2 regions of the Shewanella sp. SM71 genome follow, and region 2 is predicted to be linked to the other one. Evidence: predicted binding sites of a transcription regulator. Region 2 holds the regulator's gene; the other holds the start of a gene.
The links. Region 2 encodes LexA, which represses DNA repair genes until DNA is damaged. Its sites were predicted from a motif close to TACTGTATNNNNATACAGTA; they were not measured.

Region 1 (15,132 bases), on a different contig from region 2:
AATTTGTGCGGGCAGTAAGCTCAAGTTGCAACTCAATGGCGAGCCGTTTGCGCCGCCTTATCACGGTTTCGAGCACTTTTAAGCTAAGAGCATGTTAATGAAATGGTTGTCAAAGGATCAGGTGCTAACGCGCCTGTCATTAAAAAATCCTGTCCACTTTTTGGCACTCGGATTTGGTAGCGGACTCGCGGCTAAAGCGCCCGGAACCTTTGGTACCTTAGCTGCTATTCCCCTCTATTTATTGATGGCGCCCTTACCACTTGCTTGGTATATCGGCTTAACCTTAGTGGGTGTATTCGCAGGATTTTATATCTGTGGTAAAGCGGCGCAAGACATGGGTGTTCACGATCACGGTGCTATTGTGTGGGATGAAGTGGTTGGACTACTGATCACTATGCTAGCGGCACCAAGTGGTTGGGGTTGGCTATTAGTGGGCTTTGGTTTATTTCGCTTTTTCGACATCATCAAACCTTGGCCTATTCGATGGCTCGATGCCAAAGTTCATGGTGGCTTTGGCATTATGATTGACGATGTCTTAGCGGGCGTGTTTTCGTTTATTTGTCTGCAAGGGCTAGTCTGGTGTGTTAGCTAACATTATCGCTAACCTAACATGATAGTTAACCTGACATGTTAGTTAGCATGACCAACAACTAATTCTTAGCTTTGATATAGCCCCTTAGCTTGTGATATAGAGTGTGTAGATTCAAGCGGTTAGCGATCTCATTCGTTATCTGATTCATACTACTATTGCAGCAGTTCCCTTGCGTTCGCGAGGGTATTGCTGGTGATAGTATCGCCACCTAACAGTCTTGCAAGCTCTTGGATACGCTGCTCACGATCGAGCGATTTCATTGTGGTCTCAGTACTGCCTGCCTTATTAAATTTATCGACAAACATGTGTTGATGACCATTGCCCGCAACTTGCGGCAAGTGAGTCACGCACAGTACTTGGGTCGATTCCCCTAAGCTGCGTAACATGCGGCCCACCACTGCTGCGGTGGGGCCGGAAATCCCGACATCCACCTCATCGAAAATTAATGTCGGTGTGGCAACTTTCTTCGCGGTAATCACTTGGATCCCTAGCCCTATCCGTGAGAGCTCACCGCCAGACGCGACTTTCGAAATCGGTTGCAAAGGTTGGCCAGGGTTAGTGGTTACCATAAATTCGATATTGTCACTGCCATTGGCTGACATTTGCTCGGGGTGGAAATTGACTTCGATCGTAAATTTACCCTTAGGCATATTCAGTTCGTGGATTGACTGAGTCACCAGTTTGTCGAGTTCTTTAGCATAGCGGGCACGGCTTTGGCTGAGCTTTTGCGCATTGCTAAGATAAGCGGCTCTACTTGCCTCGACTTGAAGCTGAATTTCTTCAAGTTTACTTTCATCACTGTCTAAGCTGCTGAGCTCTGTCTTTAATGCTAGATGATGTTCCGCCAGCTTATTCGGGCTGACATGGTGTTTGCGCGCCAGTTGCATGGCTTTTGATAGCCGTTCTTCTAAATAGGCAAAGTGGGTTGGATCGAGTTCAAGCTTACTCAAATAGTGCTGTAATTCGCCGGCACTTTCTTGCACTTGGATTAAGGCATCATTGAGCATAGTATTGATATTGCTTAATGCAGGATCGTAGCTTTGCAGATCTTCGGCGAGGGAAACGACTCGATTGAGCAACGACTCTATGTTGTTCTCTTCGCCTTCAGTGAGTATATCTAAGCTCGCTTGACAGGTGTCAATCAACTCAGTGCCATTGGCTAAGCGTTTGTGCTCTTGCTCAATTTCATCGAACTCATCAACTTTAAGATCAAACTCATCGAGTTCTTCTACTTGATATTGCACTAATTGCTTACGGGCAATACGTTCATGCTGTGAGGCTTCGAGTTGTTTTAGGTCAGCCTCAATTTGCTTGCAGCGTTGAAAGCTGGCGGCAACCGTATCGATAAGTAATCTGTGGTTGGCATAACTGTCGAGCAGGGTGAGTTGATGTTCACTTTTTAACATCGCATGGTGCGCATGTTGGCCGTGAATACCGATGAGCAACTGACCCAGTAATTTGAGTTGCGTCAGCGGCACTGGATTCCCATTGATGTAGGCGCGTGAACGGCCATCGCTACCAATGGTCCGACGTAGTATGCATTCATCATCGAGTTCAAGATCGTTATCTTCTAACCAACGTTTCGCCAATGGAATATCATCCAAGGAAAAGCGGGCGCTGACCTCGGTTTTATTGGCTCCGGGACGAACACTGCTGGCATCGGCGCGATTGCCTAGGCATAGGCCTAGCGCATCGATGGCAATCGATTTACCCGCACCAGTTTCACCTGTGATGCTGGTCATACCGGGGCGAAAATCCAGTTCTAAAAAACGGACGATAGCGAAGTTATTAATGCTGAGTTGGCAAAGCATAGTGAATTCCTGTCGAAAAACATACCAAACCACTGTATTGATAAACAGTATATACTGATTTTATATACAGTAAAGTGGCTTGGGTAAATAATCGGCATTATCGGTAGTAAATATTTTTAATTAACTGATTATGCATAGGTTCTTACTAAGCTTTCTAAGATAGGTAAACTGAAGAAAGTGACTAAGGTGCCAAATAGAATGCCTTGAGCACTGGTTGAAGCCTGAGTGTTATAACGCTGGGCAAGTAAGTACACGCTAGCCGCGGTGGGCAGTGCGCTCAAGATCACGCCCATGATCAGGTAGTCACCACTTACTCCAAAACGGTTAAGCATAAAGTAGACGAGTGCAGGTTGGATAGCCAGCTTGAAGAGGTTGATAAGGCTCAGTTCGATAAAATTCTTGGGGCTAAATACGCTGCTATCTTTCTGGTAGCGCATCGCTTTGGCGAGTACCATGCCGATAGCAAATAGGGCGCAGGGGCTTGAGGTATTGCCTATTTGCTGGATCATTAGCGCCAGCCCTGACGGCAGTTTTATCTCTAGCGCCGAAATGCCGACGCCAATTAAGCTACCAATAACGATAGGGTTTTTACCGACCGCCATCGCCATTATGACTAAGGCGTGGTGTTGTCTTTGGGTGTTAGTGGCCAGTTCCATCGAGACTAAGGCGACGGCAAACATCAGCACGGATAATAAGCTGGCAATCGCGGCGGCGACTAAGGCACTTTGTTGCTGCGGAAAGAGGATGATGAGCAGTGGAATACCAATAAATGCCGTATTACCAAAGGTGGCATTGAGGGCTCGAATAGCGGCAACCGCATGCTGTTTAGGGTTAGCGATCAGCGATAGCCCAAGGCAGACAAGATAAGTGATTACCATAGCTGTGCTGTAGCCCGCAATAAATCCCCATTGCAAAATCTCGTCAATCGGCTGCTGGGCGAGGGCGATAAGCATGATTGCAGGGAACGCAATATAGTAGACATATTGGTTTAGCACTTGATCCGTATCGACGGGCAAGAGTTTTAGTTTTTGCACTAGTGTACCGAGCAACATGATCCCGAAGACGGCAAACAGAGGGGTTAAAATGGTCATTTCCCTCACTCATCCTTACGATTAAATTTGAATAAACTCGCCCACCGTCGTCATTTTACTGTCGCTATGATTCTTGGTGGACAGAGTTACAGCACTTGCTTCTTTTTATGTCACTTTAGAGCCAGATTTAGCGCCAGCGCAGTAAAACTCGCCACAAAATAACATACCATTTCAATCTAAGGCTATTGCGCTATGGTCGTATAAGTGAATAATTCAATGATTTAAAACACAATCACTTAGTGAATTTAGCGTTTTAACGTCAATACCCAATATGTGAAATTAGGATATGCAATGAGTGATGATTTAGGCGCTGAACTACAACTTGTCTATCTTTTTGTGCATTTAGTCAATGCGGGCAGTTTTTCGCAGGCGGCGAAGGAGCTCGATATGCCCATCGCCACTGTGAGCCGCAAGTTAGCGAAGTTGGAAGAGAAGCTCGATAAACAGCTCTTTATGCGCAGCACCCGCAAGTTACGATTGACAGAGGAAGGGCTGGCGCTCTTTCAACGCTACCAGAGTGTGGTTGCTCAATTTGATGAACTAAGTGGTTTAGGCAGTGATAAACCCGAGGGAACCTTACGCATCGCCGCGCCGATTTCGATTATTTCCATTGTGTTTATTCAGGCATTGAATGAGTTTGGCCGTTTGTATCCAGATATCCGTTTGCACATTTCCCAGAGCAATGAGTTAGTCGATTTGATCGACAAAGGCATAGATGTGGCGATTGTTGGCGGTGCTCAGCCTGATTCTTCTTGGGTGTCGAGTACCTTAGGCGAGCTCGACTATTGCCTGTTTGCCACACCAGAATATTTGGCTCAGGCACCTAAACTTGAGCATCCCGATGATCTTGAAGCCCATCAACTGATAAAAGTCTGGCCGCTGTTTAATTGGCATTTAAAGCATCCAAGCGGCGAGTCTTTTTATTTTAATGGCCCGACTAAGCTCACCCTCACGGATTTACACGGAGCGATTCAGGCGACCTTAGGCCATGGCGGGATCTTGTATGGTCCTGAACTATTTGTAAAACAGCAGATTAAAGAGGGAAAACTCAAAGTATTACTGCCTGAATGGATTGGCGAACAGAGGCGAATTTCGATTTTATATCATCAGCGCAGCCAGCAGCCGCTAAAGGTAAGAGTCTTTATTGAGTTTATGCAGTCAAAGGCGCCAGAGTTATTCTCTATGCGTTGATTTAACCGAGTTATTCTTTAATAAGGGAACTGATTTTTAGCGTCTTTTAGGTTTTACGGTGTTTTTGCTCATGGTGTTTTGCGTTTGTTTTGCGTCTTGCAGGCTGGAGCGTGTCGCGGGCAGTATGCCGAGTTCTAAGAAGTATCCCACTAAACGCCGTAGTTCAAATAAAGAACCGATACGCTGTTGATCTTTGATGGTCAGTTTCCAACTGTCGGTGCGTCCTTCGCTATTGGTTAAGATAAATCCTTGATAAACAATCTTTCTCATTGGAATAACTCAATCTTTATTGATGCTATTTATAGCAACTGGATATCTTTGACGGGATTCGTTGGTGAGGGTGTAAAACGATGATCCCTTTCTTATTCTGCATGGATAATAGGTGCTTGAGTAACCCCAAGCACCCCTATCAATTAAGCGACGCTGATACCGATATTTGATACGCCAGCTTCGATAATGTCTTTGCGTAAACCTTTGACCAGTTCTGCAGTGATCTTCGGATTTTCTTCAATAATTTCCAGCAGAGAATTTTGTAATTCTTTCTCTTCTTCCATGACTTCATGGGCGAAAACGAAATCATCTAATGCTTCATCCACCAAATCGACATCGCTGATCGCTTCGATGTAGTTAGCCACTGTGCTGGATGACAATTTGCTGATATTGACTATGTCTTCTTCAATTTTGCCTTGAATCGCACCCAGTAAGGTCGATATGGCGACCACTGCATCCATAGCAGGGTAGACGCCATAGGCTTCAAAATCAGCAGGATCTGGGGTGTTATCTTCCAAGCGTTGCAGATGCACATCGACATTGAATTTGAGCTTGGAGTCGTACTGGGATTGCCACAATAGTTCTAATGCGGTACTCAACACAGTAGGATCGCCAAACTCACAAACTTCGGAAAACAGTTGATAGTTGGGCAACATACGTTGGCAAAGTGCAGTGGCAAAGAGTTGTTTTTGTGGCAGTGTTAACGCCTTGAGACGTTTAAAGAAGCCCGTTTTTTTGGTCATCTGTTATTTCCGCTGATAGCTGTGATATCACTTGATTTGCCGCAGATTCTACCTTAGTTAACTCATCAAGTAACTCTAGTATTTCGGGTTCGAGATCTTCAACCGATGTTTCACGTTTTAGTGCTGATTCAATTTCTTGGCATAACCTTTGTGTGGTGGGCACGCCGCAGTAGCAGCTCGCACCATGCAGCTTATGGATAGTACTGAGCATGACAGGGTGATCGTTTTGACTTAGCGCCGTTTGAATCGTCGCCACGGTTTGCGGCAATGAGTCGAGCAACATTCTGAGCATATCTAAGGCGAGATCGGCCTTGTGATTGGCTTGGGTTAAGCATAAATCCCAGTTCAGCGTATGCAGGTCAAAATGGGTGAACTTAGGTCGAGTGATCCAGCGATGAATAATGTCTTTGAGCGCCGCTTCATCAATAGGTTTCGGTAAATATCCGTCCATACCACTGCCTAAAATCAGTTCGCGTTCTTCGGCAATGGCATGGGCTGTCACGGCAATTATCGGCGTGTTGCGGTTCATCGAGCCTTGGCGAATTTGCTTCGTGGCACTAATGCCATCTGTGCCAGGCATTTGGATATCCATAAAGATCAAGTCGAAGGTGCGAGTCTTCGCCTGTTTAACTGCCTCATCACCACTGTTGACGGCAACCACAGTCGTCACTAATTCGCTGAGTAAAGTATCAATCAGTTTTAAGTTGGCAAAGTTATCATCTACCGCGAGCACGGTTAAAGATTGGCGCGCAACCGGCGTTGATATTGTCGCAGGGGCTATGATGTCGTACTCCATCGGTGGATAGAGTAAGTTGCGCGCAAGCTGATGCTCACTGACTGGCAGAGACAACACCACATCGGCATTCGGGCGAATAAATTGGGTTAAGGCATCCTGTTCTTGGCAATCGTATAGCACTATAAGGCAATCTGTTTTGGTCTTCGCTAAGTTTAGTGTACTTACCAGTTGTGCTGAATCGCTAAACCCATGGCAACTCAAGAGAACATAGTCGTATGGCGCTTCGGCCGTGGTGAGCGTAGTCAACAAGCTTGGAATATGCTGATGATGGGTGACTTTTGTATCCCATTGATTCAATTGGCGGCTTAATACTGCGTGGGTGAGTACCCGCGGTTCGTAAAACAGTATGGTTTTGTCTTTGAGTTTTTCGAGCGGCAGTGAGTCACCGATTTGGAATTGACCTAAGCCGAGCGGCAAACTGAACCAGAAGTTTGAGCCTTTTTCTGGGGATGAAGTAAAGCCGATTTGGCCACCCATTTGATTCACTAAACGTTTAGTGATCACTAAACCTAAGCCGGTGCCACCAAAGCGGCGCGAAATCGACGAGTCTGCTTGGCCAAAGGCTTGAAATAAAAAGTCCTGCTGGCTTTCATCGATGCCGATACCTGTGTCGACCACATCACAGCGCAGTACCACTTGTTCATCCGATTGGCTCTGCAGTTCGATTTTGACCATCACGCTGCCAGAGTCAGTGAATTTAATCGCGTTACCAACCAAGTTATTGATGATTTGGCATACGCGCATAGCATCGCCATTGACATTGTCGGGCACGTTGGGGGCGATATCGACGACGAGTTCTAGGCCTTTGGCCTGGGCGCTGCCGGAGATCAAGGTAATCGTATCGCTTATGGTTTCCCTAAGGCCGAAGGGCATGTTTTCTAACACCATTTTACCGGCTTCGAGTTTAGAAAAGTCGAGAATGTCGTTGATGATACCCAGCAGGTTAGTGGCGCTGCGTTCTATGGTCTTGATGTAATCGACTTGGCTCGAATGCAATGGTGTTTTGACTAATTGCCGAGCAAAACCGATAACGCCATTGAGCGGCGTACGTAACTCGTGGGACATATTCGCTAAGAATTCAGATTTAATTCGGCTGGCTTCTAGGGCGCGTTTTTTAGCTAAATCCAGCTCGACGTTTTGGATTTCAATCTGCTCTAAGGTTTCCCGCAGATCCGACGTCGCTTGGTCGATATTTTGCTGCATCTCATCATGGTATTCTGACAACGAACCTGCCATGGCATTGATGCCGCGTTTGAGTAAGTCCAGCTCACCAATCAAGTTGCCATCTAAGCGGGCGTCCAATTTACCTTCACGGATTTTAGCGACGACGCGCACCATTTCAGTAATGGGCTGAGTGACGTTTTTCACTAGCCGGAAAGTAAATAGCAGGTTTAACTGCACGCCGATCAACACGATAATAAAGGCGGCGACTGCGGCTCTATGTTGCTCTAACAAGGCGCGTTCTTTATTGATTATTATCGAGATATAACCTAAAAGATGACCATCGTCTGTCTGGATATCGTAATTAGCGGGAGCAGCAATGGGGCCTGTGGCAAAAATGGGCGTCCGTAAAATAAGGCTGTCGTCCACATGTTCAATTTCGGTTTTATGCAGCGTGTTGAGTGCTTCTTTGTAGCGCATAATCTCAAAGTCTTTGTGATAGTGGGAGGTCACAAAGAGTTGATTATTAGCATCGAAAATCGCGATGGATTTTACTAAGGTGGATTTGTTGAGCTGTGCCGCCGCGAGTAAGCGTTTGGTCGCCTCGCGATCATTCGCCACTAAGCCGATCTCACTGGCAATCGACAGTGGCTCGATAATATTGCTGCCCTGTTCGACGAGCGTATCTTCGAGCTCATAAAAACGGTTTATGGTAAAGTAGCTGCCCAGAAGGATACCGACCAAGATTGTTGGCGCGAGCGCCAGCACAAGAACCCAAGAACGTAGGCTGTATTTGGTCATGTTGTTGACAGGGTTCATAGCAGCGGCGGTGTTTCCTGTGACAGAGACTAAGATAATTTTATAAGACTGCCAGAAAGAGGGCGGTCTTTGCCAGTATTTTATTGATTTAGAGGCCGAAATGGCGCAATTTTTTAAAGCAAAACCAAATAGTTCCAAACAGTTGTCGGCTAAGTTATCGCTGAGCGTAGAACAGCTCGATCACTTAGGTGCTGGTATAGCACAACATCAAGGTAAAGTCGTGTTTATCCCTGGCGCTTTGCCCGATGAAACCGTAACGGTACAGCTCACCGAGCAAAAGAAAAATTATGCCCGTGCCAAGTTGATTAAAGTCGATTCATCAAGTCCTGAGCGCGTTGAGCCTGAGTGTCCACACTACCACACCTGCGGCGGCTGCGACTTACAGCATATGTCATTATCGGGTCAGCGTGAGCATAAAGAAGCCGCGTTGCTGGATATTATGGCTAAGTTTGCCGGTGCCGAAGGCGGCACGTTATCACCCGCATTAACGGGTGAAGGTTGGCATTATCGTCGCCGCGCCCGTCTTGCAACTTTATTTGATAAAAATACCAAGCACTTAAGTTTAGGCTTTCGCGCCGCCAGTAGCAGTAGTGTGGTGCCAATCAGTCAATGTCTGGTGTTAGCTAAGCCGTTATCGGACTTGATCGTACCCTTTGCTAAGTTACTGAACCAATTGTCGGCTAAAGCCAGCTTAGGCCATCTTGAGTTGATTGCCGCCGATAATGGTCATTTCGCCGTGCTGCGTATCACTAAGGCGCTAAATGATAAAGATCTCGCTAAGTTGTCAGCCTTTGCTGAGCTGCATCAGATCCATATTTGTCTGCAGGACAACGAAGGCCAATTCCAAGGCGTCGGCGCTGAGTTAGTGTTACCTGTTTATCAACTGCTAGATGAAAATACGCAGTCGCATGCGGTGAGCTTAAGTTTCACCCCAGGTAACTTTGTGCAAGTGAACGGACAGATTAACAAGGCCATGGTCGCTCAAGCGATGGATTGGTTAGCGCCAGCGCCAGATGAGCGCATTTTGGATTTGTTCTGCGGCATGGGTAATTTCAGTTTGCCCTTAGCGAAAATGGGCGCTGATGTGATTGGCGTCGAAGGGGTTGCCGAGATGGTGATTCAGGCACGGGTGAACGCGAAAGCTAACAATCTGGATAAACTGACCTTTTACCACGGCGATTTAAGTGCGGATTTATCCCTTGAGCCTTGGATGGGCAAGATTGATAAATTACTGCTCGATCCCGCCCGTGCTGGGGCATTTGAAAGCTTGCAATGGCTTAAGAAGATGAAGCCACGCAAAGTCGTGTATGTATCTTGTAATCCTGCGAGCTTGGCCCGCGATAGTGCAGTACTGTTAGAGCGCGGTTACCGATTACAGCAATTGGGACTTATCGACATGTTCCCACAAACACACCATATCGAAGCCATGGCACTGTTTGAATTAACCAAGTAATTTGCGCTGGCAAAGTAAGCAAAGCGTTTGAATAACGTAAAAAATGTGATTATTACGTCGGTTGGGTTTGACAAGTTCGCGCCAATGCTGAAGATAGGAGAGCTGAAGTGGTGCCCACTTTCTCTCTGAGCACGGATAAGGAAATAAATTAGATGGTCTCTGTTCGCGAAGCGCACTTTAATGATCCCGATTTTCACTTAGAAGATTGGGTAGCTCGCTATGTTGGTCATGCCGATGAAGCGCAGATGCTGCTCTCATTGATAGGGCAGATTGACGCCTTACCAGCCAAGAGTCCTGCGGCGAAGAGAGAACTGCTCGAACGTGCTCGAGAGATGATCGAAATCCTCGCACCGCTAAACATGGACATTGAAACCCTGCAGGCGGCAATTTTGTTTGTGGTGCTCGATGCTGGGTTATTGACCGAAGAAGCCATCCAAGAGAAATTTGGTGAGCCGCTGGCGCGTTTAGTCGCGAGTGTCGTGACCATGAATGCCATCGGCGCCTTGAAAATCAATCCTAATAGTCGCTCAACCGAGCCGCAAATCGACAATATTCGCCGCATGTTATTGGCTATGGTTGAAGATGTACGCGCCGTGGTCATCAAACTGGCTGAGCGTGTGTGTTTGCTGCGGGCGGTGAAAAATGCCGATGAAGAAACTCGCGTGCTGCTGGCCCGTGAAATTGCCGATATTTATGCGCCGTTAGCTAACCGTTTAGGGATTGGACAATTGAAGTGGGAGCTGGAAGATATTTCTTTTCGCTATCTGCATCCTGATACCTATAAAGACATTGCTAAGCAATTAGATGGCAAACGACTGGATCGTGAAGTCTTTATCGACAAGTTTGTCAGCCAGTTGCAACAAAGATTAGATGAAGATCAAATTCGCGCTAAGGTCTACGGCCGGCCGAAACATATCTACAGTATTTGGCGCAAGATGAAGGGCAAGCACCTCAAATTTGATGAGTTGTTTGACGTGCGCGCCGTGCGTATCGTGACTGAGCGTCTGCAGGATTGTTATGGCGCGTTAGGTGTGGTGCATACGCTCTGGCACCATATTCCACGGGAATTTGACGACTATGTCGCTAACCCTAAGCCTAACGGGTATCAATCGATTCATACCGTGGTGGTGGGGCCTGAGGGCAAAACCGTTGAAATTCAAATTCGTACCCAAGACATGCATGAAGATGCAGAACTCGGTGTGGCCGCGCACTGGAAATACAAAGAAGGCAATCATTCCGGTAAGCAAAGCGGTTACGAAGAAAAAATTAACTGGCTGCGTAAAATTCTGCAATGGCAGGAAGACGTGGTCGAAAGTGGCAACTTGGTCGAAGAAGTCCGCAGCCAAGTGTTTGAAGACCGAGTCTATGTGTTCACCCCAAGCGGTGAAGTCGTCGACTTGCCACTGGGCTCAACCGTGCTCGACTTTGCCTATTACATTCACTCCCAAGTGGGACATAAATGTATTGGCGCTAAGGTCGATGGCCGTATTGTACCGTTTACCTATCAGGTTGAAACGGGCGAGCGTATCGAGATCATCACCTCGAAACAGCCCAATCCTAAGCGCGACTGGCTTAACCCTAACTTAGGTTATATCCGCACCTCGCGTGCGCGTTCGAAAATCCAGCATTGGTTTAAGCAGCAGGACAGAGATAAGAATATTGTCGCCGGCAAAGAAATGCTTGAATCTGAATTGGCGCGGGTGAGCCTTAAAATTAAAGACGCGGCTATTGCGGTCGAGCGCTTTAATATGGCGAACATGGATGACTTACTGGCGGCGATTGGCGGCGGTGATGTGCGTCTGCATCAAGTGGTTAACCATATTCAGAGCCGACTGCGACTCGACGAAGTGTCAGAAGAAGATGCGGTCGAAGAATTAGTTAAGAAAGGCCAACATAAACCGACCTCCAGTGGCCGTGGTCAGGTTGAAGTCAACGGTGTGGGTAACTTGCTTAACCATATCGCTCGTTGTTGCCAGCCCGTTCCCGGTGATGAGATTTTAGGTTTTATCACTAAGGGCCGCGGTATTTCTGTGCATCGCGCTGATTGTGAGCAAGTTAAAGAGTTAATGCGGGTTCACCCAGAGCGTGGCGTCGATGTGGTCTGGGGCGAAAATTACTCCGGCGGTTATCGCATGCGTCTGCGGGTATTAGCCCACGATCGCAGTGGCTTATTGCGTGACTTAACCTCAGTGCTGGCGGCCGAAAAATCCAATGTACTGGCCATGAGTTCGTCATCGGACACTAAAAATCAGACAGCCGCGATTGAGTTGGAACTGGAGCTTTATAACCTCGATGGTTTATCGCGAGTGTTATCTAAACTGACCCAAGTCGATAGTGTGATCGAGGCAAGACGGCTTTAAGGCTAGCAACGCCTATCGAAGTGAATAGCCTTGAAATCTCTAGCAATATAAAAGACTTTGAGAAGCCATCTTGAAGCTAGAAAGTAATAAAGGATAGGGGCGGCAAGGCGAATTTCGCTGGCCGCCTTTTTATTTGGTTTTTTTATGAAAATTGAGTTGGATGACCAGTTAATTTAGTCTTTTGTATGTTTAGCTGTTGCTGCAAGCCATTCATAATGGCTTGTCATGGCATTCACTCACCGACTCGCAGCCAGTCCATCCGTGGATGCTCGACCGCCCCGTCCATGGGGCGGACGGTCGTCTCGCTAATCATCATGGCACGCCTTTCGAGTGCTTGCGTAACCTGTTGGTTTTAAAGGCTAGATCTAATCTTAACGATTATAGACACCACTCTATTGGGCAGAAATGAGCTATGTTTTGCACGGAATTCTCTGCATTCCGGATAAACAAAAATAATTCTAAGCGCTGAATCGTGGGCAGCGATGAACTTAAGGATGTAACGCTTGGCTTGAGGCTTTACCTTTACACCATTTGCCGCTGTTGTGCTGCTTTTTAAACTCGCACATACTATCCCATCGACCACTTATGCCACTGTATTGACGGCGAAACTCTTTGGCTGAAGTGAGCCATGCATCGGACGAAATGCCTAATTCATCGAGCAGTTTTGGCAGCTGATTATCAATATAACCTTTTTTATCAAGGCGAATGGCTCGTCCCGTCCAATCTATTAACTCAAGATAATCAGCAAAATGAAACGGAATACCCGTTTGCTGATTCTGAAGTGTTGAACCATCAAATTTTGCGAGGGCTTTATGTGGTATTTGCTGTAGGTTATCTGCGGTAGTTTTGGCCAGTTGGGGCGCGTTGCTATGAGGATTAAGCGCATTCACGCGCTCCTGAATCGATGTAAAATCAGAGGATTGCAAAGAGTCGGCAATCCCTGCTCGAATAGGATTTAAATCGACATACATCATGCACGCCAGCAGTGCTTGCTCATCTAACAAGGCTTGTGACTTAAAACGGCCTTCCCAAAAAGCACCTTTACACTCATCTTCACGATTGGCCTTACGGGCAATTTCTTCATTTAAACAGCGCATAAACCAAGAGATACTGCTCAGTCGCTCATGCCACTCGGCGAGAAATGCATCAAGTAACATCGCTTCACCGTCGATTAAAGCATCACCATTCATATACTTAGTGGCGACAGCATGGCCTTTAGTGATTTGACACCAGCGGCGAATAATATCTTTTTGCGTTAGCGATTTCGCCTTGTCGACATCAATTTTAAGCACTAAATGATAGTGATTACTCATCACCGCATAGGCACAAATATCAATACAAAAAATAGCGGACAAGACTTTGATTTTATCAACAATCCAGCCACGTCGATGCTCGTAACTGCGACCAGTGAGTTTATCCTCACCACACAAAAAAGCCCTTCTAACACAGCGATTTATCACATGATAGAAAGGCGTTGCATTGGCATCAATTAATTGTCTTCTAGCCGAAGTCATCACAAGTCACCGTACTGGCTAAATTAGGATAACTTAAAGCCTAGTCTAGAGGGCAAGAAAACACAAAAAGATATGGCTGTCCTCTCTATCTTCCCTATCTTTCTATCTCCTCTCTATCTCACTCTATCTCACTCTATCTCACTCTATCTCACTCTATCTCACTCTATCTCACTCTATCTCACTCTATCTCACTCTATCTCATTGATGATGTTAGTTAAGAGAGCATCGCTCATGATAAACTCGTTCCTCAGTTTGCGACAGAACCCTCGGAAGATGTATGGCGTCCACTACGAGAAGCAGATATGTCTCATAGAGTCGATGCAGTAAGTTGGTGGAACAGTACCGGAAGAGGATATGGAGCAAGACCTCCTGAGGTTAGAAACTGGATGCTGGACTCAAATAACTATTACCTTGATCATTACTCTATAAACAGATCGCAAGGTGCTATGTTAGGGCAAACATATTTAAAGCCATTGATTTAAAACGAGGTTCTTATGGGTGGCATTGAATCTGAAATTGTTAAAAAAATCGAGCTTGGGAATTCCTTTGAAGATAAGGGGGATTTTAACAAAGCATTGGAGGTTTATTTTTCGGCATTAACTGATATAGAAGATGCCATTGTTGATAAATATAAATCGGAAGAGGCTCGGTGGTTAATTTCATGCATATGTGGTGTGTATTTCTTAAAAAAAGAATATCTTGAGGCAAAGAAGTGGGCTCTTGAGATATTTAAATATAACATTCCTGAGTATGGAACGTCAGAGCTAATTGATTTAGGGGTAATATATTTCGAGCTGGAAGATAAGGATAATGCTTTTGAGTGTTTTTCAAAAGCATATGCAAGAGGGAAAGGCAGAGCCTTTCAAGGCTATAACAAAAAATATTTTGATTTTTTTAAATCGTATAAAAAATAGGGTAATGCCTCCAATCAGTTGAAATGGTGCCTTTCGATAAAGGCACCAATCACTTTCTCGGGTACTGTCGCAAAGTTGACGTTAAGAGTTTCATGGTGGATGATCTTCGAATATGAATTTGGAGCATCCACAGCATGACACTCAATTTTTCGGGACGGCATTATCCATCAGATATCATCATGCTGGCACTTCGCTATTACCTTGCTTATAAGCTTAGCTACCGTGATATTGAGGAAATCTTCGCTGAGCGTAATATCCACTTTGACCACTCAACCTTAAACCGTTGGGTTATTAAATACGTGCCACAACTTGAAGCTAAGTTCAGAGCAAAAAAGCGGGTTCTGTCGCAAACTGAGGAACGAGTTTATCATGAGCGATGCTCTCTTAACTAACATCATCAATGTCGCTAAACTTTTC
Region 2 (15,132 bases):
ATACAAATCAAGCTGACGCTCCAGCAGACTACGTTCTAAGGCGTTTTGATCTGTCGCCAGTAAAACTAAGCTAGTCAAAGTCACAGAACTCGCGGCTGCGGCATCATTGATACGCGTCATCACCCGATTAGCCAGCACGTTTACCGCTGGCGTTAACCAACTTGGTTTCTGCTCGGGATCATCGGCCAACTCAGCACGCCAGTTTGGCGCACGCTCATTTAAGAAATTTTGCAGGGTAATAGGCTCGCCAAAATTCACATAACCTTGGCCAAAATTACCTAATTTGCGAATGGCACCGAACACCTGCCACACAGATTCTTTTTTCTTTTTCTTACCGCTTAACTCTTTATGGTAAGTCGCCACTTCCATCACATGGTCATAGCCTAAATACACAGGCACAAGTGTGACAGGACGTTCAATACCGCGCAGTACGCTGTTCATCGTCATGGCGATCATGCCAGTTTTCGGCGCCAACAGACGGCCAGTACGTGAACGGCCACCTTCGGAGAAGTATTCCACTGAATAACCTTTAGCAAACAGCTGATCTAAATACTCACGAAATACTGCGGTGTACAGCTTGTTACCATTAAAACTACGGCGGATGAAGAAGGCACCACCGCGACGGAACATAGGTCCCGCGGGCCAGAAATTGAGGTTAATGCCAGCAGCAATGTGCGGCGGAACCATGCCTTGATAATACAAAATATACGATAACAGTAGGTAATCCATGTGGCTACGATGGCAAGGCACATAAACAATTTCGTGGCCGTCGTGGTGCAGCTGGCGAACTTGCTCGGCACCTTTAATGTTGATCCCGCTGTAAAGCTTGTTCCACAGCCAAGTTAAGAAACGCTCAGCAATACGCACTAAACTGTCTGAGTAATCGGCTGCTATTTCATCGAGGTACTCAATAGCCGTCTCGCGCGCTTGGGTCTCAGAAATCTTTTTACTGGCGGCTTCTTCTTGAATCGCTTTGCGCAGCGACTCAGATTTGAGTAACGAATGAAACAGTGCTTGGCGGTTTGGCAGCACAGGCCCTGTCATTACCTTACGTTGACGACGGAAATGCACGCGTGCAACCCGTGCTAACTTATGGGCAATCCCCATGTCGGTGCCATGTTCGTCAGCCATGTAACGCAGGGATACGGCATTCGAAAACTGCACGAAGTTATGTCGACCTAAGAACAAAATCATCAAGCACTTGCGCAGCCAAGTCGGGTTTTCCCGCTCAAATACGGCCGCCTTCATAGTGTCGTCTTCTTTCCCTGGCGTGCGACCCCAATACAAGCTCACGGGTACCAGTTGAATATCTAATTCAGGACGTTCCTTATGCACGGCTAACAAACGCATAAAGCATTCGAGGAAAGGCTCATTACCAGCACGTTCGCCAAACAGTGGCTTACGTCCTTGAAGACAGACAACCCGAGGCGCAGTCACACCATTAGCCACTAGAGGCTCATAAGGGCTTGGTAAGCCTAACTTAGCCGTTATTTCGCTCAAAGCAGCGATGTCACTGAGGGATTCTGTTTTCATCACATAAACAAGGGGTCTGGAAGCATCCAGATTCAGATCGGCAAAGGGATCCTGAGGTACCACAATAGTGTGCACTAAGTGTTTTTGGATCCAACGTAATGATTTCAACCAAAGAGAGTCGTGTTTAGGCATTATTCTTATGCAATTAAGTGCGTTTACTAGCCCGATAGAATACCAGACTATGGGCAATATTCGCTAATTCTCTCCAACATAGCTAAAAAGTGGTTAATACTTGCGCTGCAAATAATACTGTATATACTAACAGTAACTGTATAGAAAAACAGGAAACACCATGAGACCTTTGACGCCACGCCAAGCTGAAATATTAGAGCTAATTAAACGAAATATTGCCGATACTGGCATGCCACCCACTCGGGCAGAAATCGCAACCCGTTTAGGTTTTAAGAGCGCCAATGCGGCTGAAGAACATCTTAAAGCGTTGGCAAAAAAGGGCTGCATTGAGATCATGCCAGGCACATCTCGAGGCATTCGTCTGCCTGCGGAAATCGAAGATTTGACTGAAACAGGTTTACCGCTCATCGGCCAAGTGGCCGCAGGTGAACCTATCCTCGCCCAAGAACATGTTGAACAGTACTACCAAGTCGACCCAAGCATGTTTCATCCCGCCGCCGATTTTTTACTGCGAGTAAAGGGCGACAGCATGAAAAATATCGGTATTCTCGAAGGTGATTTGCTGGCAGTTCATAAAGTAGAACAAGCTAGAAATGGTCAAGTGGTTGTCGCTAGAGTCGATGACGATGTCACTGTTAAACGTTTCGAAAAAAAAGGTAATGTAGTCTATCTACATGCCGAAAATGAAGATTACTCCCCGATTAAAGTGGATTTAGGCTTCCAAAGTTTAACAATTGAAGGACTCGCCGTCGGTGTGATCCGTAATGGAGATTGGCTATGAATAAACTACTTGGCAATGCCCCCCGCCATCCGGGCCTGTGGCTCGATGAAGTCCGTGATGCTGACTATGACTGGCACCATGCGCCCATCGCCTGCATGCCAACTAAGACTCAAGGTCGCCAAGAATTAATTCATCTGAGTGCACAACTCGCTCAGTTAAGCCAACAGGGCCGTTGGTTAGTGCTCATCAACCCTCCAAGTATTGGCTACAAGCAAATGCTCGCCAGCGCAGGTGTGCGTATGGATAGAGTTTTGCTGGTACATGCTAAAGATGAAGTCGAAACCCTGTGGGCGATGGAGAAAGCCCTAACAAGTGGTACGTCCAGTGCAGTCATTACTTGGACTCAATCATTGGATGCGCGGGATAATCGACGCCTACAAATCGTGGCTAAAAGTGCCCGAGCTATGGGCATAGTGCTTGAAGACGTAAACAGTCACTTACATGCCGACGTACGCATTGAGCAAGGCAATCTCTTCGGTCAGCAATCTTTTTTTAGCGCTGTACATTAAATATTCATTTAATTTTTTACCTTGAAAGCCGCCTCACCTATGAATGTGAGGCTTTTTTTTGGCAATTTTTCAGATAATTAGATAAATAAGTGATCTTGATCAATATTTAAACAGCAAGTATGGTTGGTTAAGTCGGTGATGATATATCACCTTCCGTGGTCAATGAATCGAGTATTTATCGAACTCGAAGCGCCACTAAAAATAGAGAACAGATTTATTTCAGCAGTATGTGCCAGCGTGGCTAATTACCAGCAGTAACAATACTTGATTAAAAGTAACAGCCGCCAACGCACGTTGAAGTCAAAAAAGCTTTTTTGGGAACTGAAGAGTTTGCATAGAGTTGAGACTTACTGTGTTGCTCTTCTTTGTAGTTGCTATTCGCAATTGGCAGAGGAGAAGTCTTGTGAAGCAATTGTTGTATTGTTTACTCGTGGTGCTTTTCGCACCACCGTTGACCGCCGCGGACATGCGGTTCAACATGACCCCTGGCGTGACCGAGATCAGTGGCAAGGTTTATCACTTGCACATGACCATCTTGTATATCTGCTGCGCAATAGGCCTAGTGGTCTTTGGCGTCATGATTTACGCCATGATCAACCACAGAAAATCCAAAGGCGCTGTCGCGTCCCACTTTCACGAAAGCACTAAAGTTGAAATCGCTTGGACGATTCTGCCATTTATCATTTTGATCTTAATGGCGATTCCAGCGACAAAAACTTTAATCGCAATGGAAGATCCCAGTAACGCCGATCTCACCGTAAAAGTCACGGGTTCCCAATGGAAATGGCATTACAGCTATTTCGATCAAGATATTGATTTTTATAGCATACTGACAACACCCAGAGCACAAATCGAAGGCACCGAAACCAAGGGTGAAAACTATCTATTGGAAGTCGATAAACCGCTCGTTCTACCGATAAACCGCAAAATCCGCTTTCTGATGACTTCAGAGGATGTCATCCATTCTTGGTGGGTACCCGCCTTTGCCATTAAGAAAGATGCCAACCCTGGATTTATCAATGAGGCCTGGACTCGCATCGACAAACCCGGCATTTATCGTGGTCAATGCGCCGAACTCTGCGGTAAAGACCATGGTTTTATGCCTATCGTAGTACAAGCCTTACCCGAAGCCGAGTTTGAGGCTTGGGTCACAGAGCAAAAACAAGCCGCAGGTGCTGCGGCTGAAGCCGCTCAAGCCGCTTTATCACAAACCCTAAGTAAAGAAGAGTTGATGACTCTAGGCGAACAAGTTTACCTCGGGCACTGCGCAGCCTGCCACCAGCCCAATGGCGAAGGATTGCAAGGCGTATTTCCGCCCCTTAAAGGTAGCCCGATTGCAACGGGACCGCTCAGCGGCCACCTTGAAATTGTGCTCAACGGTAAAACGGGTACAGCCATGCAAGCGTTTAGTAAACAATTGACTGCACAAGAAATCGCGGCAGTGACTACCTACGAGCGTAATGCTTGGGGCAATAATACTGGCGATGCAGTGCAAGCCAAAGACGTCAACGAGTACATGAACGGCAATTCTGCACAAACATCCGCCGCGGTACCAAGCAGTACAACTCCGACACCCGCACCTGCAGACGTCTCAGCTGCAATCGATCCCGCAAGCCTCCCCACACTCAGCCATGACGCCCTCATGGCCGAAGGTGAAACTGTCTACGCGACCTTCTGTGCTGCCTGCCATCAAGTGACAGGTGCAGGAATACCACCCGCCTTCCCCGCGCTAGTGGGTAGTGCTATCGCCATTGGACCAGTCGCCAATCACATCGATATTGTGATGCACGGCAAAACGGGCACGGCTATGCAGGCATTTGGCAAACAGCTTAGCCCACAGCAACTTGCAGCAGTCATTACCTATGAACGCAATGCTTGGGATAACAATACCGGCGATACAGTGCAACCTGCTGATATCGCAAGTCATGGACAGTAGGGGATAATGATGAGCACTACGACTCAAGATCAAACCGCAGCCCATGATGACCATCATCATGGTGCGCCAAAGGGCATCATGCGCTGGCTGCTAACCACCAACCATAAAGACATAGGTACTTTGTATTTATGGTTCAGCTTCATTATGTTCTTAACCGGTGGCGCTATGGCCATGGTGATCCGCGCTGAACTCTTTCAACCTGGATTACAATTGGTCGAGCCCAACTTTTTCAACCAAATGACAACTGTTCATGGGCTGATCATGGTATTCGGTGCGGTAATGCCAGCCTTTACAGGGCTCGCTAACTGGCTGATCCCGATGATGATAGGGGCGCCCGATATGGCGCTGCCACGGATGAATAACTGGAGTTTTTGGATACTCCCCTTCGCCTTCACTATCCTTCTCAGTTCGCTATTTATGGAAGGTGGCGGACCTAACTTTGGTTGGACCTTCTACGCACCACTATCAACAACTTATAGTCCAGATAGCACGGCGCTCTTTGTATTTTCTATTCACATCATGGGGATAAGTTCGATCATGGGCGCAATCAACGTGATTGTGACCATAGTGAATTTACGCGCGCCAGGCATGACATGGATGAAGTTACCATTGTTTGTGTGGACTTGGCTTATCACGGCATTCCTACTGATCGCGGTTATGCCCGTACTCGCTGGCGCAGTGACTATGGTGCTGACAGATAAGTTTTTCGGCACGAGTTTCTTCGATGCGGCTGGCGGCGGCGATCCTGTGATGTTCCAGCATATTTTCTGGTTCTTCGGCCACCCTGAAGTCTACATCATGATCTTGCCGTCCTTTGGCATCATCTCTGCCATAGTCCCAGCCTTCAGTCGTAAACCCTTATTTGGCTATGCATCCATGGTTTATGCTACGGCTAGTATTGCAATTCTGTCGTTCCTCGTGTGGGCGCACCATATGTTCACCACAGGTATGCCTGTGTTTGCCGAGCTGTTCTTCATGTATTGCACTATGTTGATTGCAGTGCCAACTGGAGTGAAAGTGTTTAACTGGGTTGCCACTATGTGGCGCGGCTCACTCAGTTTCGAAACGCCCATGCTGTTTGCTGTAGCCTTTATCATACTCTTCACTATTGGCGGTTTTTCGGGATTAATGCTCGCCATTACACCCGCCGACTTCCAGTACCACGATACTTATTTTGTTGTGGCACATTTCCATTATGTGCTCGTGACTGGTGCGATTTTCTCCATCATGGCAGCGGCCTATTACTGGCTACCTAAGTGGACGGGACACATGTACAACGAACGACTGGGACAATGGCATTTCTGGTGCTCGGTGATTTCAGTCAATGTGCTATTTTTCCCGATGCATTTCCTTGGGCTGGCAGGAATGCCAAGGCGTATCCCTGACTACTCGATTCAATTTGCCGATGTTAATCAAATCGTCTCGATTGGTGGGTTCGCCTTCGGCTTATCGCAATTGATTTTCTTAGTATTAGTAATTAAGTGCATCCGTGGCGGCGAAAAAGCTCCCGCTAAACCTTGGGAAGGTTCCGAGGGTTTAGAGTGGACATTGCCAAGCCCTGCGCCTTACCACTCCTTCACGACACCACCTGAGGTGAAATGAAATGGCAACCCAACACCAGCAAGATAAATCTAAGTCAAATCGTAAACTTATCAGCATGTTAGTTATAGGCTGTATTGGCATGTTTGGCTTTGGATTCGCGCTGGTGCCGCTCTACGATGTGTTGTGCGAGCAACTCGGTATCAATGGAAAACCCTCCAATACCGCGAGTAGTTATCAAGCAATCACAGTAGATACAAGCCGAATAGTGACTGTGGAATTTATTTCTCAGGTACAAACAGGCATGCCATGGACATTTGCGCCACAAACCAAACGGCTCGAAGTTCACCCTGGCGAGCTAATCCATACGGCATTTTTGGCGCGCAATATGTCCGCTAAAGCAACTATTGGCCAAGCGATACCTTCAGTTTCGCCCGGCCAAGGTGCCGCTTATTTTAATAAAACAGAATGCTTTTGCTTTAATCAACAACCCTTAGCGGCGGACACTAGCGCTGAGCTGCCGCTCATTTTCTATGTGGATCCTCAGTTACCTGAGTCTATCCATACTCTGACCCTCTCTTACACTCTCTACGACATTACCGACAAGCAGTTAGCGTCTGCCATAGAGCAAGGAGCTGCAAAATGACAACGAAACATCAGTCTTACTACGTTCCATCCCAAAGTGTCTGGCCTATTGTAGGTGCCATTGGCTTGTTCTTAATCGCCTCTGGTGCAGGCCTTTTCGTGCAACAGTTGAAATCAGGTGCATCCGGTGGCGGTTATGTGCTGCTGGTTGGGATAGCTGTGATCCTATTCATGCTGGTAGGTTGGTTTAGAACCGTGATCCAAGAGTCGATGGCAGGGCTCTATTCTAGCCAAATGGATCGATCGTTTCGCCAAGGTATGAGCTGGTTTATTTTTTCGGAAGTTATGTTTTTCGGGGCTTTTTTCGGGGCACTATTTTATGCCCGCATGTTCGCAGTGCCTTGGCTCGGTGGCGCATCGAATAATGCCATGACCCACGAAGTACTCTGGCCTCAGTTTGAAGCTATTTGGCCGCTCATTACTACGCCAGATGGCACTAAAACCCAAGCTATGCCATGGACTGGACTGCCATTAATCAACACTATCGTACTGCTAACCTCCTCAGTTACCTTACATTTCGCCCATGTCAGCCTAGAAAAAGGTAAACGTTCTGCCATTACTCTCTGGCTCGGTATCACCATACTCTTGGGTATGGGTTTCCTTGCCTTACAGGCAGAAGAATATATGCATGCCTACCGGGAAATGGGACTCACTCTGACCTCTGGGATTTATGGCAACACCTTCTTCCTGTTAACTGGCTTTCACGGCATGCATGTCACTCTGGGGACTCTCTTTTTATTCGTGTTGTTTTTCAGAGTGTTGAAGGGGCACTTTAGCGCAGATAAACATTTTGCGTTCCAAGCGGGGAGTTGGTATTGGCACTTTGTGGATGTGGTCTGGCTGTGTCTGTTTATTTTCGTTTACGTTCTCTAGTGCTTTAGTAAGGCGTGGGATTGGGGCTAATTAACCCAGTCCCTAAGGCCACCAGCAATAACAGGATAACGAGCACGGAGAAAATCACTCGCCGCCCAAGATAACGGCTCATAGACACTTTTTCATCACCTTTCCCCATAATAAACAAGGCGCGACCTAGATTAAAAATGATGAATAGCAACAGCAGAACTAAGACCAACTTAAAAATGAACAGGCTATTCATACAATATCCTCATGTTCTGCTGAATAAATTAACGGTTTTTCTACTGATATTGACTGTGGCTGTATTAACTATATTGGTCAAGTTGGGTTTATGGCAGTTAGCCCGTGGTGAAGATAAAACGACGCTTTTAGCCCAAATGGAAGCAAGGCAAGCTTTGCTGCCATTAAGTTTTGAGCAGCTCCAGCTCAAGGTCAGCAAAGAAGGCGTAACGGGTTATCGACTGCAAGTACGCGCCACTCCCGCAAGCTCACAAATCTGGCTACTGGATAATCAAATCTATCAAGGTCAAGTGGGCTATTTAGCCTTCCAACCATTGCAAGTAGAAGTTGAAAAACCTTGGTTGCTGGTCGAGTTAGGCTTTGTTGCCGCAGGCTCCCATCGGGATGAGTTGCCCCACATCACTCCCCTAAGCGGGGCATTAAATATCGAAGGCAGGCTTTATCAAAAGCAAATCAATCCCTTGAGCCAAGCTTTAATGGCAGAAACAGGGACAAGTATTCGCTTTCAAAATTTAAATATGCCCGAAATGGCTAAGGTATTAGGGCACCCAGTGTTACCTGTCGTGTTGCAACCAGAGCAATTACCTTCCCTCACATTGCCCCATCCTTGGCAACCTTTCCCACTGTCAGCACAAAAACATTGGGGCTATGCATTGCAGTGGTTTTCGATGGCAGCCGTATTTGCAGGGCTAATGCTGTGGCAAGGGATTAAATATGTAAAACGCCATAGCACCCAAACAGTCGCAAACTCAAGGAGCAAATAGGGAAATTCGTACCATACTTAGCAAGACACTAATAAAACTAAATAAATATAAAACAATAAATTAGGGATAATTTGAATGAGAGGAGCAAGCATGAACTCCCAGAACAAATCTAAACACAAAGCATTAGGGCTATTACTGCTGGCGTTTATTGCCCCCGTAGTGATTGCTAAGCTAGTGCTGAGCCTGAATTTATACCATGGCGGTGCCACCAATCATGGCGAGCTGATCAGTCCCGAAACCAGTTATGCCAGCCTTGGGGTTGAAAATTCTAATCCCAAAGAATGGCAACTACTGTATTTATTGCCCGCCAAATGCAACGATACTTGCCGCGAACGCCTGTATATTTTGCGCCAAAGCCACACAGCGCTAGGGCCAGATCAGGCGCGAGTAGAACCGCTCATCCTCACCCATCCCGACAGCGATCTTAACGCCTTAAGCACCTTTAACTTCAATACTCGTCCCGCCAATGCAGGCTTAAGCAAATGGTTAGATGAACAGCAGCTAATCATAGTCGATCCCTTAGGCAGCTTAGTACTGCGCTACCCTCAAGTGCAGGGCAAAGAAGCACATTTAGCTCAAGGCAAGGCACTGATTGCGGATCTGCGTAAGTTGTTAAAACTGTCGAGGGTAGATTGATGCAACTAACTTGGACCCTACGCTTAACCTTAGTCTTTACCCTATTGGTGATTTTAATGGGCGCTTACACCCGCCTATCGGATGCAGGGCTCGGCTGCCCCGATTGGCCAGGCTGCTACGGCCATATTAAAGTGCCCACCCAAGACCATGAAATCGCCCATGCGCAAACTATATTCCCAGATCACGATATCAATCCAAAGAAAGCTTGGCTGGAAATGATCCACAGATATATCGCAGGCGGACTTGGCTTACTGGTGTTGTTCATCTTAATTTTGTGCTTAAAAACACCGGAAGCACCCAAAAAGTTGCCGATCATCATAGTGCTGCTGATCCTTTTTCAAGGAGCGCTAGGTATGTGGACAGTGACCATGAAACTCATGCCAATAATTGTGATGTCGCATCTTATTGGTGGCTTTAGCCTAATCTCGCTGCTGTTACTCCTTTACCTGCGAACCCGACCTCGGCGTATATTTAATAGCGAAACTCATGCTCGACATCTCGCACCGTTAGCATTGGTGAGCCTATTCGTCCTTGTGGGTCAGATCATGCTGGGCGCTTGGACATCATCGAATTACGCGGCGCTCGCCTGCACCTCTTTACCCATCTGTGAGGGAAATTGGGTAGATAACTTAGCAATAGCCGAGGCATTTTCACCGTTCCAAGGCCAACACCCTAGCTTCGAATTTGGTGTGCTCGATTACCCTGCACGAATGACTATCCACGTAGCCCACAGAATTGGCGCTATCGTCACTGCCAGCTTGTTACTCGTGCTCGCCTACCGATTATTTGTTGGCGCTACGGAACTTAAGGCTTTAAGCCTTTTATTAGTGGGGCTAGTCATACTACAAGTGAGCTTAGGTATTTCTAACGTAGTGATGCATTTACCACTCGGTATTGCCGTGTCTCACAACGGTGGTGCGGCACTACTGCTACTGACCTTAGTCACAATCAACTATTTTTTATGGCGCAAAGCATAAGCGAGGGATCCAAGATGGCAAAACCACTCTCAATCACCAGTAGCCTGCCCACTTTCAGCGTAACATGGCGCGCCTATTTTGAAATGACCAAACCTAAAGTGGTTGCACTGATGCTGCTCACAGTCTTAGTCGGCATGTGTCTTGCTGTGCCCCATGCAGTCCCCGTTCAACCTTTAATCGCCGGTATGCTGGGTATTGCTATGATGGCGGGTTCTGCGGCGGCGTTGAATCATCTGATCGATCGCCGTATCGATGGCTTAATGGCGCGCACCTACAATCGCCCACTGCCTAAGGGACGCATTTCGGCCACGCGCGCGTTAATTTTCGCCGCTAGCTTAGGTAGTTTTGGCTTTATCGTCTTATATTCCTTAGTCAATCCACTCACAGCTTGGTTGACCTTTGCCAGCCTGATTGGCTATGCCTTGGTTTATACTGCCTATTTGAAACGCGCAACATCACAAAATATTGTGATCGGTGGCCTTGCGGGAGCTATGCCACCCTTGCTGGGATGGACGGCAGTGACGAACGAATTTCACGGCCATGCGTTATTGCTAGTGATCATCATTTTTACGTGGACGCCACCACATTTTTGGGCACTGGCCATTCACAGACGCGCCGAATATGCCAAAGTAGATATTCCCATGCTGCCAGTCACCCACGGTGTCGAATTTACTAAAACCTGCATCTTGCTCTACACAGTATTGCTGGCGATTGCTTGCCTGTTACCTGTGCTGGTTGGCATGTGTGGGCCAGTGTATTTCGTCAGCTCGAGTTTACTCAGTACGGGATTTATCTATAAAGCATGGCAACTTAAATATCGGGATCATGATGGCTTAGCGATGCAAGTGTTCCGCTTCTCTATCTACCATTTAATGTTGTTATTTATGACATTACTGCTAGACCACTATTTGTGGAACTAGTGTATGGAACGAGTTTGTCGCGCTAACCTGTATTTATGGAGCGAATAATGCAGAAAAGAATTTTAGTCATCGCCATTTTGTTGTTCGGTCTTGGCGGCCTATTTGCGGTGAAATTTAATCCACCAAAACCTATCGAGTTAGAGAGCGGTTTTCTGTTTCCACAGGCCTATGAATTAGCGCCCTTTGAATTGATTGATCAACATAAGCAGGCTTTTACCAACGCCAGTTTGCAGGGAAAATGGAGCTTATTCTTTATCGGTTTTACCTTTTGCCCCGACGTTTGCCCGACGACCTTAAATAAACTCGCGGCAGCTTATCCCGATCTAAACAAAATTGCGCCATTGCAGGTGGTGTTTTTATCCGTCGACCCCAAACGGGACACACCGGATAAACTCCTGACTTATGTTAATTTTTTCAATCCAGAATTTAAAGCGGTCACGGGCGAGCAGACACAAATCTTCCCGCTCACCCGCAGCTTAGGACTGACCTATGCCATGGTCGGTGAAGGGGAAAACTACCAAGTCGACCATAGTGCGGGTTATGTGTTGGTGTCGCCGCAGGGAACGCGAGTCGCAGTGTTTAAGCCTACGGCAGCGTTAGGCAAACCGCCGCAGGTGTTAAATGATGAAATGATTAGCGATTTTAGAAAAATAGTGGCGCAATACAAACCTAGCAGTTGATCACTCTTTGACCCAAGAGCCATCGTCCTTTGGCCTCACCCAAGGCTGAGAAAACCAATAGTAGCCATTACGCGCCTTACTCGGCGCTGTGCAGTTATAACGCGAGCGCCCCGCGGGCAAGGCTAAATCCGCTTGAACACTAAACTCGTTTTCATTGAGCCAAGTCGGCTGTTTTGAACCTTGCCCTTGGATGTAACACATCACTTGCTTAGCAGAGATATCACTCATATCGAGGGTCACTTTAAGCTCTGGACGCCAATGACCGCCCTTTAACTCAGGATCACTTGGGGTTTGTGCAATCACAGGCATATTTAAGCTGTATAACTTTGCCTTAAGGCTTTTTAGGTCAGCATATTGTCCTGCAACGGGGAAACGCGGCAGTGCCGTTAATGGCGAATAGGGCCCCGCGGCACCGGACTGTTGCCCAAAAGCGACAAAGCCGTTCTCAGTTAACATATCCTGCAACGCTTGATTGTACTCACCGTAGGGATACGCCAGCATTTTAAAATTGTGCCCTGTGGCATCTGCAATCGCTTTTTCTGTATCTAAGATATTGGCTTTTATCCGCGCTAACCACTGCGCCTGTGATTCATTTTCTAAGGCGCGGATCAAATGTTCGTGCGCCCAACTGTGGTTAGCAATATCGGCGCCTTCCTTGGATAGTGTGATGAGTTCATCCCAAGTCATCATCTCGGTAAACTTTTGTTTAATCGGCTCAATTGCCACAAACAAGGTGTAGGGGAATCCAAATTCCTTTAGGATAGGATGCGCCGTAGTCGCTATACTGCGATAACCATCATCGAAGGTAATTGCGATTGTTTTAGCCGGTAAATCTTGTTTTTGCTTGATCGCTTCAACCACTTTAGAAAGCGGGATCACCTTAAAGCCGTCATCGACGAGAAACTGCATTTGCTCACGAAATTGCGCGGGCGTAACGCTGGTTGCCGCCGGAGTGGTTTCTGACACATGGTGATATTGCAGAATGACCACGGCATGGGCAGAAAACGTCATTAGCCCTATGAGTGCCAACAGCACACGTTTAACCATAATGTGAACACCTCTGAAATTAATGAATACTGCTAAATCAACTTGGCTCGACCTCATGCTCAACGGCGCGAAAAATCGCCAGTTACTAGCGCTCGCCCTGCCGATGGTACTCTCCAATATCACTATCCCGCTGTTGGGCTTAGTCGATACGGCTGTTATAGGTCATCTGAGTGAGGCCTATTATTTAGGGGGAGTCGCTGTCGGGTCAACGATTATCACATTAATCATTTGGTTATTGGGATTTTTGCGTATGGCGACGACAGGTTTAGTCGCGCAAGCCTTTGGTGCTGACGATCTTCACGCCCAGCACAAGCTCTTAGTCCAAGGCGCTATGCTAGCGATGTTATTGGGCGCAGGCGTTATCGCACTGCAAGTCCCGATATTGAATTTAGCGTTAGGATTATCCGAAGCGAGTAGCGAGGTCGAACGTTATTGCCGCGAGTATTTTCAGGTACGGATTTGGTCAACGCCCTTCGCCCTGCTCAATTTAGTGATGTTAGGTTGGCTCTTAGGGCGACAACAACCTAAAGCCGCCATGTGGCAGCTGATTTTAGCCAACCTTGCCAATATTATTCTCGATGTGGTGTTTGTCCTCGGCTTGGGTTGGGGCGTTAAAGGCGCTGCCCTCGCCTCAGTCTTTGCCGATATCACCGCTTTCTCAGTCGCACTCACTATGGTGTTGCAACAACTCAAGCGCGCACCAGAGTTTCACTTATCCCACCTATTCCCCCATGTCACCCTGACTGGTTATGGCAAATTACTGAGGCTCAACACAGATATTTTTGTCCGTAGCCTCTGCTTGCAGGCAGCTTTTGCCTTTATGACATTCCATGGTGCAGGTCTAGGTGATAATACCGTTGCGGCCAATGCCGTGTTATTGAATTTACTGCTATTAATCTCCTACGCTCTAGATGGCATTGCCTATTATGCCGAGGCAGAAGTCGGTCGAGCTTATGGGCAAAAACAGGCAGAACAATTAAGGGAAGCTGTGATCTTAGCTTGGTGCTGGTCGGCCATAACGGCACTAGGATTCTGCGCTGTATTTAGTCTTTTTGGCAGTAATATTATCGCGTTATTGACCAGCATTAATGAGGTCAGAGCCACTGCGCAAACCTATCTTATCTGGCTAATATTCTTGCCTTTATGGTCCTTTAGCTCGTATTTATTCGATGGTGTTTACATAGGTGCCGCTAAAGGAAAAGTGATGCGCAATAGCATGATACTCGCCACCTTTGGCGCGTTTTTCCCGACCTGGTATTTACTGCAGCTGCTATTACTACCAGAGCAAGGCAACCATGCCCTCTGGGCCGCGATGAGTGTCTTTATGATCGTCAGAAGCCTAACGCTCGCGGGGCATTATTATTTCAGTCAGGCCTTTTTACATAAATAAATCTGTAAAGACAGTAGTTTACTAATCTCAAAATCATTATTATGTTGATTTTACAATTGTAACAAAGATGTGAATCGATAATGAAAAGGATTTTACCGCTGCTATTGCTGTGGCTATGTAACTATACGGTTGCCGACACTGCGCCACAATTACCCGTTGAAGCCTTTGCAAGCATCCCAGATGTTAGCTCTGTGCAGCTCTCGCCTAATGGCAAAAAAATCGCTTCTGTTGTACGGGTCGATCAAGCCAAACTCAAAGGTACTGTCGTTAGTATCCAAGATATAGAAACAGGCGAAAAAAGCATTCCGCTACACACAGATAACCAAAAATTTGTCATCCTGTCTCTGCAGTGGGCAAACGATAATATCTTACTGATTAGTGCTAAGTTTCCGGCTAACCGTTACGGTACACCTACAACCGAAACCCGCCTTGTTAAGTATGATTTGACCACGAAAAAGACCTCGAGTGTCCTTCCGCGCAGCGTCTTAGACCGTCTTAATTGGATCCCGCAACATCAGGGGCAAATTATCGATCTTATGCCAGATGAT

Region 1: recN (DNA repair protein RecN) is a predicted target of LexA. The motif match lies at 2,434-2,453, and genes of this name have one in related genera.

Annotation. Positions count from the first base shown of each region.
Region 1 covers NZ_JAKKRW010000003.1:54,919-70,050, forward strand. Annotated here, with positions in the region: gene thiL (thiamine-phosphate kinase) at 1-82, shown strand, start outside; gene L5L97_RS03915 (phosphatidylglycerophosphatase A) at 98-592, shown strand; gene recN (DNA repair protein RecN) at 745-2,403, opposite strand; gene L5L97_RS03925 (AEC family transporter) at 2,532-3,494, opposite strand; gene lldR (LysR family transcriptional regulator LldR) at 3,786-4,685, shown strand; gene L5L97_RS03935 (DUF3319 domain-containing protein) at 4,722-4,955, opposite strand; gene L5L97_RS03940 (YjaG family protein) at 5,099-5,698, opposite strand; gene barA (two-component sensor histidine kinase BarA) at 5,673-8,474, opposite strand; gene rlmD (23S rRNA (uracil(1939)-C(5))-methyltransferase RlmD) at 8,575-9,927, shown strand; gene relA (GTP diphosphokinase) at 10,080-12,287, shown strand; gene L5L97_RS03960 (transposase) at 12,776-13,801, opposite strand; gene L5L97_RS03970 (tetratricopeptide repeat protein) at 14,296-14,715, shown strand; partial or broken gene L5L97_RS03975 (IS6 family transposase) at 14,850-15,062, shown strand; gene L5L97_RS03980 (IS6 family transposase) at 15,116-15,132, shown strand, end outside.
Region 2 covers NZ_JAKKRW010000015.1:87,940-103,071, forward strand. Annotated here, with positions in the region: gene plsB (glycerol-3-phosphate 1-O-acyltransferase PlsB) at 1-1,665, opposite strand, end outside; gene lexA (transcriptional repressor LexA) at 1,826-2,446, shown strand; gene L5L97_RS15305 (cell division inhibitor SulA) at 2,443-2,955, shown strand; gene coxB (cytochrome c oxidase subunit II) at 3,359-4,891, shown strand; gene ctaD (cytochrome c oxidase subunit I) at 4,901-6,493, shown strand; gene L5L97_RS15320 (cytochrome c oxidase assembly protein) at 6,495-7,076, shown strand; gene L5L97_RS15325 (cytochrome c oxidase subunit 3) at 7,073-7,948, shown strand; gene L5L97_RS15330 (DUF2909 family protein) at 7,953-8,171, opposite strand; gene L5L97_RS15335 (SURF1 family protein) at 8,170-8,934, shown strand; gene L5L97_RS15340 (hypothetical protein) at 9,025-9,570, shown strand; gene L5L97_RS15345 (COX15/CtaA family protein) at 9,570-10,547, shown strand; gene cyoE (heme o synthase) at 10,562-11,467, shown strand; gene L5L97_RS15355 (SCO family protein) at 11,515-12,147, shown strand; gene L5L97_RS15360 (polysaccharide deacetylase family protein) at 12,148-13,194, opposite strand; gene L5L97_RS15365 (MATE family efflux transporter) at 13,217-14,584, shown strand; gene L5L97_RS15370 (alpha/beta hydrolase family protein) at 14,665-15,132, shown strand, end outside.